DNA from 4 places in the Cellulomonas sp. NPDC058312 genome. Region 2 is predicted to be linked to each of the others. Evidence: predicted binding sites of a transcription regulator. Region 2 holds the regulator's gene; each other region holds the start of a gene.

Evidence for each region. Region 2 encodes HrcA, which represses chaperone genes, less so after heat shock. Its sites were predicted from a motif close to TTNGCACTCGNNNNNNNCGAGTGCNAA; they were not measured.
Region 1: groES (co-chaperone GroES) is a predicted target of HrcA. The motif match lies at 1,054-1,080, and genes of this name have one in related genera.
Region 3: ACFVXN_RS15860 (Hsp20/alpha crystallin family protein) is a predicted target of HrcA. The motif match lies at 1,107-1,133, and genes of this name have one in related genera.
Region 4: groL (chaperonin GroEL) is a predicted target of HrcA. The motif match lies at 1,541-1,567, and genes of this name have one in related genera.

The regions. Positions count from the first base shown of each region.
Region 1 is NZ_JBHVZE010000001.1:280,611-283,697, reverse strand. Features, by position in the region: gene ACFVXN_RS01345 (WhiB family transcriptional regulator) at 1-179, shown strand, start outside; gene groES (co-chaperone GroES) at 614-910, opposite strand; gene ACFVXN_RS01335 (SAM-dependent methyltransferase) at 1,157-2,362, shown strand; gene ACFVXN_RS01330 (glutamate--cysteine ligase) at 2,359-3,087, shown strand, end outside.
Region 2 is NZ_JBHVZE010000006.1:168,542-171,628, forward strand. Features, by position in the region: gene ACFVXN_RS17215 (MFS transporter) at 1-544, shown strand, start outside; gene hrcA (heat-inducible transcriptional repressor HrcA) at 627-1,661, shown strand; gene dnaJ (molecular chaperone DnaJ) at 1,751-2,881, shown strand; gene ACFVXN_RS17230 (16S rRNA (uracil(1498)-N(3))-methyltransferase) at 2,885-3,087, shown strand, end outside.
Region 3 is NZ_JBHVZE010000005.1:162,897-165,983, reverse strand. Features, by position in the region: gene ACFVXN_RS15870 (YeiH family protein) at 1-577, shown strand, start outside; gene ACFVXN_RS15865 ((deoxy)nucleoside triphosphate pyrophosphohydrolase) at 650-1,066, shown strand; gene ACFVXN_RS15860 (Hsp20/alpha crystallin family protein) at 1,230-1,682, shown strand; gene metE (5-methyltetrahydropteroyltriglutamate--homocysteine S-methyltransferase) at 1,776-3,087, opposite strand, start outside.
Region 4 is NZ_JBHVZE010000004.1:94,988-98,074, forward strand. Features, by position in the region: gene groL (chaperonin GroEL) at 1-1,378, opposite strand, end outside; gene ACFVXN_RS13000 (LuxR C-terminal-related transcriptional regulator) at 1,610-3,087, opposite strand, start outside.

The sequences.
Region 1 (3,087 bases), on a different contig from region 2:
GCCGCCGTCGGGCCGAGGCCGCCAAGGCGATCTGCGCCGGCTGCCCCGTCATCAACGAGTGCCGCGAGCAGTCGCTCGCCGTCCGCGAGCCGTACGGCGTCTGGGGCGGCCTGTCCGAGGACGAGCGCGCCGCCACCCTGGCCAGCCGCGCCGGCCGCACCCGCGCCGAGGTCGGCTGACCCCACCCGCTTCGCGACGGCCCGCGGTGGGATACCGCCGGCCGTCGCGGACACCCGCAGCCGCGCGCGAGCGCGGCTGACCACGTGGCGACCCCCACGGGCGGTGCGACACCGCCGGCGGTCGCCGTCCACGACGACGAGGCCCCCTCCGCGTGCGGAGGGGGCCTCGTCGTGCGCCCGCAGCTGCAGCGGCGGCCTGAGGGGGCGCCGAGACAGGACCGCCGCGCCGAGACAGGGCCCCGGGCGGACCGGTTTCGGCCGGCCGGTCCTTCCTCGGCGTCGCGCCGCACCCCCGCACGGCGGCCGGCCCGGCGCACCCGCACGGCGGCCCGGCCCGGCACCCCCGAACGGCGGCCCCGGACGCGACGAGGCCCCCGCCGCCGGAGCGGTGGGGGCCTCGTCGGGCGTCGCCGGCGCTCAGGCCGGCGGGGGCGTCACTTGGTGACGACCGCCAGGATGTCGCGGGCGGAGAGGATGAGGTACTCCTCGCCGTCGTACTTGACCTCGGTGCCGCCGTACTTGCTGTAGATGACCTTGTCACCCACGGCCACGTCCAGCGGGACGCGGTTGCCGTTGTCGTCGATGCGACCCGGGCCCACCGCCAGGACCTCGCCCTCCTGGGGCTTCTCCTTGGCGCTGTCCGGGATGACCAGACCGGAAGCCGTCGTCTGCTCCGCCTCGAGCGTCTTGACGACGATGCGGTCCTCGAGCGGCTTGATGGAGACCGACACAGCGGACCTCCCCTTCGCGTGTGAGTGCTGCCTGATGTCCTTGTCGCCCCGTGTCCACGGCCGACCGTCGTCGCGGGTGCCGGCAGCCGTGCGGTGCGCGGGCACGCCCCGGAGGGAGTGCCCACCAGCACTCTAGGAACCGGTTAGCACTCGGTCAAGGCGAGTGCCAGAAACGTGTCGGTCACGGACGTCCGCCGGCGGGGCCGCGCGGGGCGCTCCGGGCACCCGGCGTGCGAGGATCGCCCGATGGACGCGTCCGGCCTCGCGAAGCTGCTCAGCCCCGAGGGGTGGGCCCTGCTGTCCGCCCTGCCGCCCTACGACGAGCAGCGGGCGATGGCGTTGTCCGAGAAGCTGCGCAAGGAGGGCTTCGACGCCGACCTGGTCGCCGCCGCGCTCACCCAGTCCCGGCTGCGGGCGCGGGCGCACGACAAGCTCGGCGAGTTCGCCGACGCGATGCTGTTCACCCCCGCCGGGCTGGAGCAGGCGACCCGGCTCGTCGTCGCCGCCCAGCACGCGCGCCGCTACCGCTCGGCCGGGCTGCAGCACGTGGCCGACCTCACGTCCGGGATCGGCGCCGACGCGATGGCCTTCGCCGCGATGGGGCTGCGGGTCCTCGCGGTCGACGCCGACGAGACGACGGCCGCGCTGGCGACCGTGAACCTGCGGGCGTTCCCCGAGGCGGTCGTGCGGCACGGCGACGGTCTCGCGCTCGACCTGGCCGCGGAGGGCGTCGACGGCGTCTACGCCGACCCGGCCCGGCGGACGACCGGCGGCAGCCGCGTGCACGACCCCGCCGCGTACTCGCCGCCGCTGGACGCGGTGCTGGCCGTGCGCGAGCGCGTGCCCGCGCTGGGGCTCAAGCTCGGCCCGGGCGTCCCGCACTCCGCGCTGCCCGACGACGCGGAGGCCCAGTGGGTCTCGGTCGACGGCGACGTGGTGGAGCTGGGCCTGTGGTTCGGACCGCTCGCCCCCGACGGGCCCGGGCGGTCCGCGCTGCTGCTCGGCGCGGGCGGCGGCTCCGCGGTGCTGCGGGCCGGGGACGCCGAGGCGCACGCGCACCCGCCGGTCGGTGCCGTGGGGGCGTACCTGTACGAGCCGGACGGCGCGGTGATCCGGGCCGGGCTGGTCGCGGAGGCCGCCGCCGAGGTGCAGGGCCGCCTCGTGGACCGCACCATCGCCTACGTGACCTCCGACGTGCTCCAGCCGACGCCGTTCGCCACGGCCTACCGGGTGCTCGACCAGCTGCCGTTCGGGTTGAAGCGCCTGCGCGCGTACCTGCGCGAGCGGTCGGTCGGCTCGCTGACGATCAAGAAGCGCGGCACCGCCGTCGTGCCCGAGCAGCTGCGCCGGCAGCTCGACCTGCGGGGCACCACGACGGCGACGATCGTGCTGACCCGGGTCGCCGGGCAGCAGCAGGTGCTGGTGGTCGAGCCCGTGGGCGCCGCCGCGTGACCGCCCCGGCGCGGCTGCCGTTCGCGCGCTCGGAGCGCTCGACGGTCGGCATCGAGTGGGAGCTCGCGCTCGTCGACGCGGACTCCGGGGACCTGCGGCAGGTCGCGAGCACGGTCCTGGACGCCGTGCGGCCCGCGGGCGGCGGGGAGCACCCGTCGATCCGGCAGGAGCTGCTGCTCAACACCGTCGAGGTCGTGTCCGGGGTGTGCCGGACCGTGGGCGAGGCCGGCGCGGACCTGCAGCGCGCCGTCGACGAGGTCCGCACCGTCACCGACCCGCTGCGCGTCGAGCTGATGAGCGCGGGCACCCACCCGTTCGCGCGGTGGGCCCAGCAGAAGGTCACCGACAAGCAGCGGTACGCGACCCTGATCGACCGGACGCAGTGGTGGGGCCGGCAGATGCTCATCTACGGGGTGCACGTGCACGTCGGGATCGAGGACCGGGACAAGGTGCTGCCGATCTCCCGGGCGCTGCTGACCTGCTTCGCGCACCTGCAGTCGCTGTCCGCGTCGAGCCCGTTCTGGGGCGGCAAGGACACCGGCTACGCGTCCAACCGGGCGCTGATGTTCCAGCAGCTGCCGACCGCGGGGCTGCCGTTCCCGTTCGAGCGCTGGGAGCAGCTCGAGGCGTACGTGGGCGACATGCTGCACACCGGCGTGATCGACGCGTTCGACGAGGTGCGGTGGGACGTGCGGCCGTCGCCGCGGTTCGGCACGATCGAGGCC
Region 2 (3,087 bases):
GATCGCCGGGTACACGCCGCTGCAGGCCGGGCTGGTCGGGATGCCGTTCGCCATCGCGTCGGCGGTCGCGGCGCAGCAGTCCGGCCGGCTGGTCGCCGAGCGCGGGCGGGGCGTCGTGGTCGTCGGCCTGGTGCTGGTGCTGCTCGGCCTGATCGGCTCGGACCTGGTGATCCGGCTGGTCGACCCGCCCGCGGTGGCGTTCGCGCTCGCGGCGACCCAGATGGTCGCCGGGGCCGGCAGCGGGCTCGTCATCGCGCCGAACCAGACGCTCACGCTCGCCCGGGTGCCGGTCGACCGGGCCGGAGTCGCCGGGAGCATGCTCCAGGTCGGGCAGCGGGTCGGGTCGGCGCTCGGCGTCGCGGTCGCGCTGTCCACCTACTACGCCGCGCTGGCCGCGGGCGTCGAGGGCGGGGTGGCCGCCGGGCGCGCCCTGCTGCTGACGGTCGCGCTGGTGGCGGTCGCGCTCGTCGTGGGCGTCGTGGACCTCCGGGCGCGGCACCGGGACGTGACGCACGACGCCGTGCCCGCGGCCGGGCAGGGCTGAGCACCCGCCCGCGCGGACGCGTAGAATTGGCACTCGTGCCGGGCGAGTGCTACCGGTGTCGTGCGAGGCTGGGGAGGTGACCGTGAGCGAGGACCGCAGGCTGGACGTGCTGCGCGCCATCGTCGAGGACTACGTCGCCACGCGGGAGCCCGTGGGCTCCCGGGCGCTGGTGGAGCGGCACTCCCTCGGGGTGTCGCCCGCGACCATCCGCAACGACATGGCCGCGCTCGAGGAGTCCGGCTACATCGTGCAGCCGCACACCTCCGCGGGCCGGGTGCCGACGGACAAGGGCTACCGGCTGTTCGTCGACCGGCTCGCGACCGTCAAGCCCCTGTCCGCCCCCGAGCGCCGCGCCATCGAGACGTTCATGGAGGACGCGGTCGACCTGGACGACGTGGTCGACCGCTCCGTGCGGCTCATCGCGCAGCTCACCCACCAGGTCGCCGTCGTGCAGTACCCGTCGCTGCGCCGCACCGCGCTGCGGCACGTGGAGCTCGTCCCCGTCGGTGCGCAGCACCTGCTCGTGGTCATCATCACCGACCACGGGCGCGTCGAGCAGCGCACCCTCGAGCTCGCGACCCCGCTGGACCTCGAGGTGGTCGCCCGGCTGCGGACGCGCCTGAACGTCGCGGCGGCCGGCCGGCGGCTCGCCGAGCTCGGCACCGCGCTGCGCGACCTCGCGGACGACTTCCCGCCCGCCGAGGGCGCGCTGGTGCACGCCGTCGTCGGCGTCGTCGAGGACACGCTGGCCCGGGAGAGCGAGGAGCGCGTCGTGCTCGCGGGCACCGCGAACCTGGTGCGCGGCGGCGGTCCCGAGTTCGCGCGGCACGTCAGCCCCGTGCTCGAGGCGCTGGAGGAGCAGGTCGTCCTGCTCCGGCTGCTGACCGAGATGGCGGAGGACGAGGCGACGGTCTCGGTCCGCATCGGGCGCGAGACCCAGCACGAGGGCCTGGTGGAGACGAGCTTCGTCACCACCGGCTACGGCGGGGACGAGGGCGGCGCGGGCACGGCGGTCGCCCGGATCGGGTCCGTCGGCCCGCTGCGGATGGACTACCCCGGGACGATCGCGACGGTCCGCGCCGTCGCCCGGTACCTGTCCCGGATCCTCGCCGGGTGAGCGCCCGGCCCCTCGCCGCGCCCGTGGCGCCGGCACCCCCGATGACCCGCGTCGACGCGCGCGACCGACCCGTACAGGAAGTGTGACGAGTGAGCGACTACTACGAGGTCCTCGGCGTGGACCGCGAGGCCACGCCCGAGCAGATCAAGAAGGCGTACCGCCGGCTGGCCCGCGAGCTGCACCCGGACGTCGCGGGCGCCGAGGCGGGCTCGGAGGACAGGTTCAAGGACGTGTCCCGCGCGTACGAGGTGCTGTCCAACCCCGAGAAGCGCCGGATGTACGACATGGGCGCCGACCCGTCGTCGCCGAACGGCGGCGGGATGGGCGGTGGCTTCGGCTTCCAGGACATCTTCGAGACGTTCTTCGGCGCCGCGGCCGGCGCGGGCGCCCAGCGCGGCCCGATCCCGCGCGCCCGGCGCGGCCAGGACGCCCTGGTCCGGCTCGACATCGACCTGGCGGAGGCGACCTTCGGCACGCACCGCGAGGTCCCCGTCGAGACCGCCGTGGTCTGCCCGACCTGCGACGGCTCCTGCTGCCGCCCCGGCACGTCGCCCCGCACCTGCGACGTCTGCGGCGGGCGCGGCTCCGTGCAGCGCGTCGCCCGGTCGTTCCTCGGCCAGGTCATGACGTCCCAGCCCTGCGCGGCGTGCCACGGGTTCGGCACCGTCATCCCCGAGCCCTGCACCGAGTGCGCCGGCGAGGGCCGCGTCCGCTCGCGCCGCGTGCTCGAGGTCGACGTCCCCGCGGGCGTGGACACCGGCACCCGGATCAAGCTCACCGCGCAGGGCGAGGTCGGCCCCGCCGGCGGCCCCGCGGGCGACATCTACCTCGAGGTCCGGGAGCGCAAGCACGACACGTTCCTGCGCGAGGGCGACGACCTGCACTGCACGCTGCACGTCCCGATGACGGCCGCCGCGCTCGGCACGGTGCTGACGCTGGACACCCTCGACGGCCCGCAGGAGGTCGACCTGCGCCCCGGCACCCAGCCGGCCCAGGTCGTCACGCTGCGGGGCCTCGGCGTCGGGCACCTGCACGCGGGCGGCCGCGGCGACCTGCACGTGCACGTCGACGTCCAGGTGCCCACGGGGCTGGACGAGCAGCAGGTCGACCTGCTGCGCCAGCTGGCCGTGCTGCGCGACGAGGAGCGCCCCGACGCGCGCCTGTCGGCATCGGGCGGCGGCGTCTTCGCGAAGCTGCGCGACAAGCTCGCCGGGCGCTGACGCGTGACGGCACCGGTGTTCCTGGCCGAGCCGGGCGCCCTCGACGGGCTCGCGGCCGGCGGGACCTACCTGCTGGACGGCACCGAGGGCCGGCACGCGGGCGTCGTCCAGCGGCGCGCCCCGGGGGAGCGGGTCGACGTCGTGGACTGCGCCGGCACCCGGCTGGTCGGCGAGGTCGAGCACGTGGCGCCCGAGGGCGTGCACCT
Region 3 (3,087 bases), on a different contig from region 2:
GGACGACGTCGCCACGGCCGTCGCGCTCGTCACGCTCTACGGCACCCTGGCGCTGCTGGTGATCCCGGTCGCCGCGCGGGTGCTCGGCCTCGGCGACCGGACGGCCGGGCTGTGGGCCGGGATGTCGGTGCACGAGGTGGCCCAGGTCGTCGCGGCCGCCGGGACGGTGTCGGCGGCGGCGCTGACGGTCGCGGTCGTCGCGAAGCTCGCGCGCGTCGTGCTCCTGGCGCCGCTGGTCGCCGGCACCGGCATCGTGCGGCGGCGCCGTACCGCCCGGGCGGACGCGGCCGTCCCGGAGCAGGCGCCCGCGCGTCGTGGTGGCCCGCTGGTCCCGCTGTTCGTGGTCGGGTTCCTGGTCGCCGTGCTCGTGCGGTCCGCCGGCCTGGTGCCCGACGCCGTCCTCCCGGCGGTGAAGCCGGTGACGACGCTCGCGCTCGGCGCGGCGATGGTGGCGCTCGGCACCCAGATCCGGGTCGGCCGGCTCGTGCGCACCGGGGGTCGACCGGTCCTCCTCGGCGGCATCGCGACCGCGGTGGCCGCCGGCGTCAGCCTGACGGGCCTGGTGCTCGCCACCTGACGGGCCTGGTGCTCGCCACCTGACGGGCCCGGTGCTCGCCACCTGACCCGGCGCCGCTGGCAGACTGCGCGCATGACTCCCGTGCTCGTCGTGGCCGCCGCGATCGTCGACGACCTCGACGCGCCCCGGACGCTGCTGGCCGCGCGCCGCCGGTCGCCGGCGAGCCTGGCCGGCCGGTGGGAGTTCCCGGGCGGGAAGGTCGAGCGGGGCGAGGACCCGCAGGACGCGCTGCACCGCGAGCTGCGCGAGGAGCTGGGCGTCGAGGTCGGTCTCGGCGACGAGCTGGTCGGGCCCGACGACGGCTGCTGGCGCCTCACGCCGACGTACACGATGCGCCTGTGGCGCGCGGAGCTCGTGGCGGGGGAGCCGGAGCCCCTGGTCGAGCACGACGCGCTGCGCTGGCTGCCGGCGGGCCGGTGGCTCACGGTGCCCTGGCTGGACGCGGACGTGCGGATCGTCGAGGCCCTGGCCGCCACGCACCGACCCTGACCAGGGCGTTCATCTCTCAGCGAACAGGTGGCTGCTCGATCTGGCACTCGGCACCCTCGAGTGCTAGAACAGGTCGCGTAGCCCCTTCCGGTGCGACCAGGCGCCGGGGGAGTACCCGGTCCCGGACCGCCCGGGACCACGCTCGTGAGGGAGGTGACGGGCTGTGGCTACGCGATTCGACCCGTTCCAGGAGATGGACCGCCTGATGGGGCAGGTGCTCGGTGCGCAGCGCGCGTCGGCCTCGATGCCGATGGACCTGTACCGCGCCGGTGACCACTACGTCCTGCACGTCGACCTGCCGGGTGCCGACCCGGGCTCGATCGACGTGAGCGTGGACGACCGCACCCTGACGATCCGGGCGCAGCGGACCGCGCGCACCGAGGACGGCGTGCAGTGGCTGGCCAAGGAGCGCCCGGTCGGGACCTACGCGCGGCAGCTGACCGTCGGCCGGGGCCTGGACCTCGACGCGATCTCGGCGTCCTACGCGGACGGCGTCCTCACGCTGACGATCCCCGTCGCGGAGGAGGCCCGGCCGCGCCGCATCGAGGTCGCGACCGGCTCCGCGCCGACGACCATCGAGGCCGGCAGCGAGACCCCGCAGCACGCGGCCGGCTGACGGCCGACCGTTCGGCCCAGGGACCGGACCACCCACTGCGGCCCCGGCCCCCACGACGGGGGACCGGGGCCGCGGCGCGTCGGCGGGTCCGGGTCAGGCGGTCGGCACCGCCAGCGACGCGCGGACCGTGCGGGTCGCCGCCAGCACGTGCTCCAGCGACGGGGTGACCTCGGCGTAGCGCCGGGTCTTGAGACCGCAGTCGGGGTTCACCCACAGCTGGGCGGGGTCGACCACGCGCACCGCCGCCGCCAGCAGCTCGGTCACCTCGGCCTCGGACGGCACCCGCGGGGAGTGGATGTCGTAGACGCCGGGGCCGATGCCGCGCGGGTAGCCCTCGCTGGCGATGTCGGCCAGGATCTCCATCTTCGACCGGGCGGCCTCGATGGACGTCACGTCGGCGTCCAGGCCGTCGATCGCCGCGAAGATCTCCCCGAACTCCGAGTAGCACAGGTGCGTGTGGATCTGCGTGTCCGGGCGCACCCCCGCGGTCGCGAGCCGGAACGACGCCACCGACCAGTCGAGGTACGCGGCGTGGTCGTCGGCGCGCAGCGGCAGCAGCTCGCGCAGGGCGGGCTCGTCGACCTGCACGATCGCGGTGCCCGCGGCCTCCAGGTCGGCGATCTCGTCGCGCAGTGCCAGGGCGACCTGGTTGGCGGTGTCGGCCAGCGGCTGGTCGTCGCGGACGAACGACCAGGCGAGGATGGTCACCGGGCCGGTGAGCATGCCCTTGACCGGCTTCGGGGTGAGCGACTGGGTGTAGGTGGTCCACGGCACGGTGATCGGCGCCGGGCGGGACACGTCGCCCCAGAGGATCGACGGCCGGGTGCAGCGCGACCCGTACGACTGCACCCAGCCGTTGCGGGTGACCGCGAACCCGTCGAGGTTCTCGGCGAAGTACTGCACCATGTCGTTGCGCTCGGGCTCGCCGTGCACCAGCACGTCCAAGCCGATCTGCTCCTGCAGCTCGACGACGCGGCGCACCTCGGCGCGCATCTCGTCCTCGTACTGCTCGGTGGTCAGGTCACCCCGCGTGAACGCGGCGCGGGCGTGCCGGATCTCCGGGGTCTGCGGGAACGAGCCGATCGTCGTCGTCGGCAGCGCCGGCAGCCGGAGCCGCTCGGCCTGCGCGGCGCGACGGGTCTCGAAGTCGCCGCGGCGGAACGCGTCGGCGGACAGGCCGGCGAGCCGGTCGCGGACCTCGGGCCGGACCACGCCGGGCGCCTCGGCACGCGAGCGGCGCGCGTCGGCGGCCGCGAGCAGCTCGGCGTGCACGGCCTCGCGGCCCTCGGTCAGGCCGGTCGCGAGCGTGACGACCTCGACGGTCTTCTGGTCGGCGAACGCGAGCCAGGACCGCAGCGTCGGGTCGAGCTGCGGCTCGTCCTCGACGTCGTGCGGCACGTGGAAC
Region 4 (3,087 bases), on a different contig from region 2:
CCTCGAGGCCGGCGTTGATGGCGATCTGCTTCAGCGGCGCGTCGATCGCGATGCGCACGATCTGCGCACCGGTCGCCTCGTCGCCCTCGAGCTCGAGCGTCGCGAAGGCCTTCTCGCCGGCCTGGATGAGCGCGACGCCACCACCGGCGACGATGCCCTCCTCGACGGCGGCCTTGGCGTTGCGCACCGCGTCCTCGATGCGGTGCTTGCGCTCCTTGAGCTCGACCTCGGTCGCCGCGCCGGCCTTGATGACGGCCACGCCGCCGGCCAGCTTCGCGAGGCGCTCCTGGAGCTTCTCGCGGTCGTAGTCCGAGTCGGAGTTCTCGATCTCGGCGCGGATCTGGTTGACGCGGCCCTGGATCTGGGCGGCGTCGCCGGAGCCCTCGACGATGGTGGTCTCGTCCTTGGTGACGACGATCTTGCGCGCCTGGCCGAGGACCTCGAGGCCCACGGTGTCGAGCTTGAGGCCGACGGTCTCGGACACGACCTGGCCACCGGTGAGGATCGCCATGTCCTGCAGCATCGCCTTGCGGCGGTCGCCGAAGCCCGGGGCCTTGACGGAGACGGACTTGAACGTGCCGCGGATCTTGTTGACGACGAGCGTGGCCAGGGCCTCGCCCTCGACGTCCTCGGCGACGATGAACAGCGGCTTGCCGGACTGGATGACCTTCTCCAGCAGCGGCAGCAGGTCCTTGACGTTCGAGATCTTCGACTCGACGAGCAGCACGTAGGCGTCCTCGAGGACGGCCTCCTGGCGCTCCGGGTCGGTCACGAAGTACGCCGACAGGAAGCCCTTGTCGAAGCGCATGCCCTCCGTGAGCTCGAGCTCCAGGCCGAGGGCGTTGGACTCCTCGACCGTGATGACGCCCTCCTTGCCGACCTTGTCCAGCGCCTCGGCGATGAGCTCGCCGATCGCGGTGTCGCCGGCGGAGATCGACGCGGTGGCGGCGATCTGCTCCTTGGTCTCGATCTCCTTCGCCTGCTCGAGCAGGGCGGCGGTGACGGCCTCGACGGCCTTCTCGATGCCGCGCTTGAGGGCGATGGGGTTGGCGCCGGCGGCGACGTTGCGCAGGCCCTCGCGCACGAGCGCCTGGGCGAGCACGGTGGCGGTGGTGGTGCCGTCACCCGCGACGTCGTCCGTCTTCTTGGCGACCTCCTTGACGAGCTCCGCGCCGATCTTCTCGAAGGGGTCCTCGAGGTCGATCTCCTTGGCGATGGAGACGCCGTCGTTGGTGATCGTGGGGGCGCCCCACTTCTTGTCCAGCACGACGTTGCGGCCCTTGGGGCCCAGGGTGACCTTGACGGTGTCGGCGAGGACGTTGAGTCCGCGCTCGATGCCGCGACGGGCCTCCTCGTTGAAGGCAATGATCTTGGCCATGGGGCTATCGATCCTTCACTGTGGCTCGTGGTTCGGCCGGTCGGTGCCCGCGACGGACGGCCACGCCGCTGCGACGGTCATGTCCCGTCGTGCGGCGGACCTCACCAGGTCGGCCTCGCTTCTCATTCTGTCACTCTCGACCCGAGAGTGCTAAGCACATGGTTAGCACTCGGACCTGCCGAGTGCAAGGCCGCTCAGCCCTCGGCGGACAGAGACCACGGGCCGCGGCGGCTACGCCTCGGTCCAGCGGTCGAGCTCGCCGCGGCTGCTGAACCCGAGCTTGCGCAGCACGCTGCTCATGTGGTTCTCGACGGTCCGCACGCTCAGCACGAGCTGGTCGGCGATCTGCCGGTTCGTCAGCCCGGCGCGGGCCAGGACCGCCACCTCCCGCTCCCGCTCGGAGAGCACCTGCACCCGCAGGGCCAGCGAGCCCCCCGCCTCCCGCGCCGTCCGACCCGGCGACGCGGGCGGGACGTCGCTCCCGACCTCGACCGCGACCGACCTCGACTCGTCCACCACCGCGACCGCCGTGCGCGTCAGCCCGGCCGGGATCCAGAGCCGCCCCGCACCCAGTGCCGCCCCGACGGCCCGTGCGTCACCGGCGGCGAGCGCCTCGTGCAGGTGCAGGTACGGAGCGAGCAGCGGCAGCGGTGTGCGCGCGTAGGCGGCGCGCACGGTGCTCAGCTGCTCGGCGCTCATCGGCACCGAGGACAGCAGCCAGCACAGCAGCGCCGGCTGCATCCGCCCCCGGTCCGCGAACCGGCGACCGCGCTGCCACATCTGCTCGGACGCGTCCTGCTCGCGGTCGAGGGCGACCTCCAGGGCAGCGTGCGCGAGCACCCGCAGCGACCGGACGAGGGGGCTCCGGCTGCGCGGGGCGGCGTCGAGCTCCGCGAGCAGGATGCGTGCGACCGGCAGCGCGCCCGCCCTCCCCTGCAGCGCCGCTCCCAGGACGAGGGCGCGGCGGTAGTACGTGCTCTCCAGCGGACCGGCGGGACCCAGCCGCACCGCCGTGCTGAGGACGCGCCACGCCGCCTGCGGCTGCCCGGCGAAGAGGAGCACCTGCGCGAGGACGCACGCGTGCACGCGGATCCCGACCGTGTCCAGGGCGTCGTACGCCGCCTCCAGGCGGACGCGGGCCCAGGTCTCGGCGTCCCGCAGCTCGCCGAGCATGAGCAGCGCCTCGCCGCGGAACCCGTCGAGGTGGTGGTGGAGCTCCGGCAGGAGCTCTCCCGGCCCGATCTGGTCGCAGACCTCCAGGGTGAGGTCCGGCCGACCCGCCTCGAGGGTCGCGGCGGCCCGGGCGACGACGGACCAGCCGCGCAGGAACCGGGGCAGGCCGCGCTCGTCGACGGGCCGCAGCACGTCCGCGTCGGACGCGCCGTCCTGCAGGCTCCGGACGACGTCGTCGCGCAGTCCGTCGACCTCGAGGAACGGCCGGAGCTCGGCCGCGTCCTCGCCCAGCCGGGTCCGGACCTGATCGACGGTCTCGCCGCGCCAGAAGGCCCACCGCGCCTCCAGCATGCGCAGGTGCACCAGGTCCTGCGCGCCGTCGTCCGGGGCGGGCCGGGTCTCGCACAGCACGCGCGCGATCTCCTCGTCCGCCGGGCGCCGCATCAGGCACCCGAGGTACGCCACCGCGCGCCCCGCGCCCCGCGTCGCCTCCCAGGCGCTGCGTGCGGCGGCCTCCTCGTCCGCGGACCGGTGGT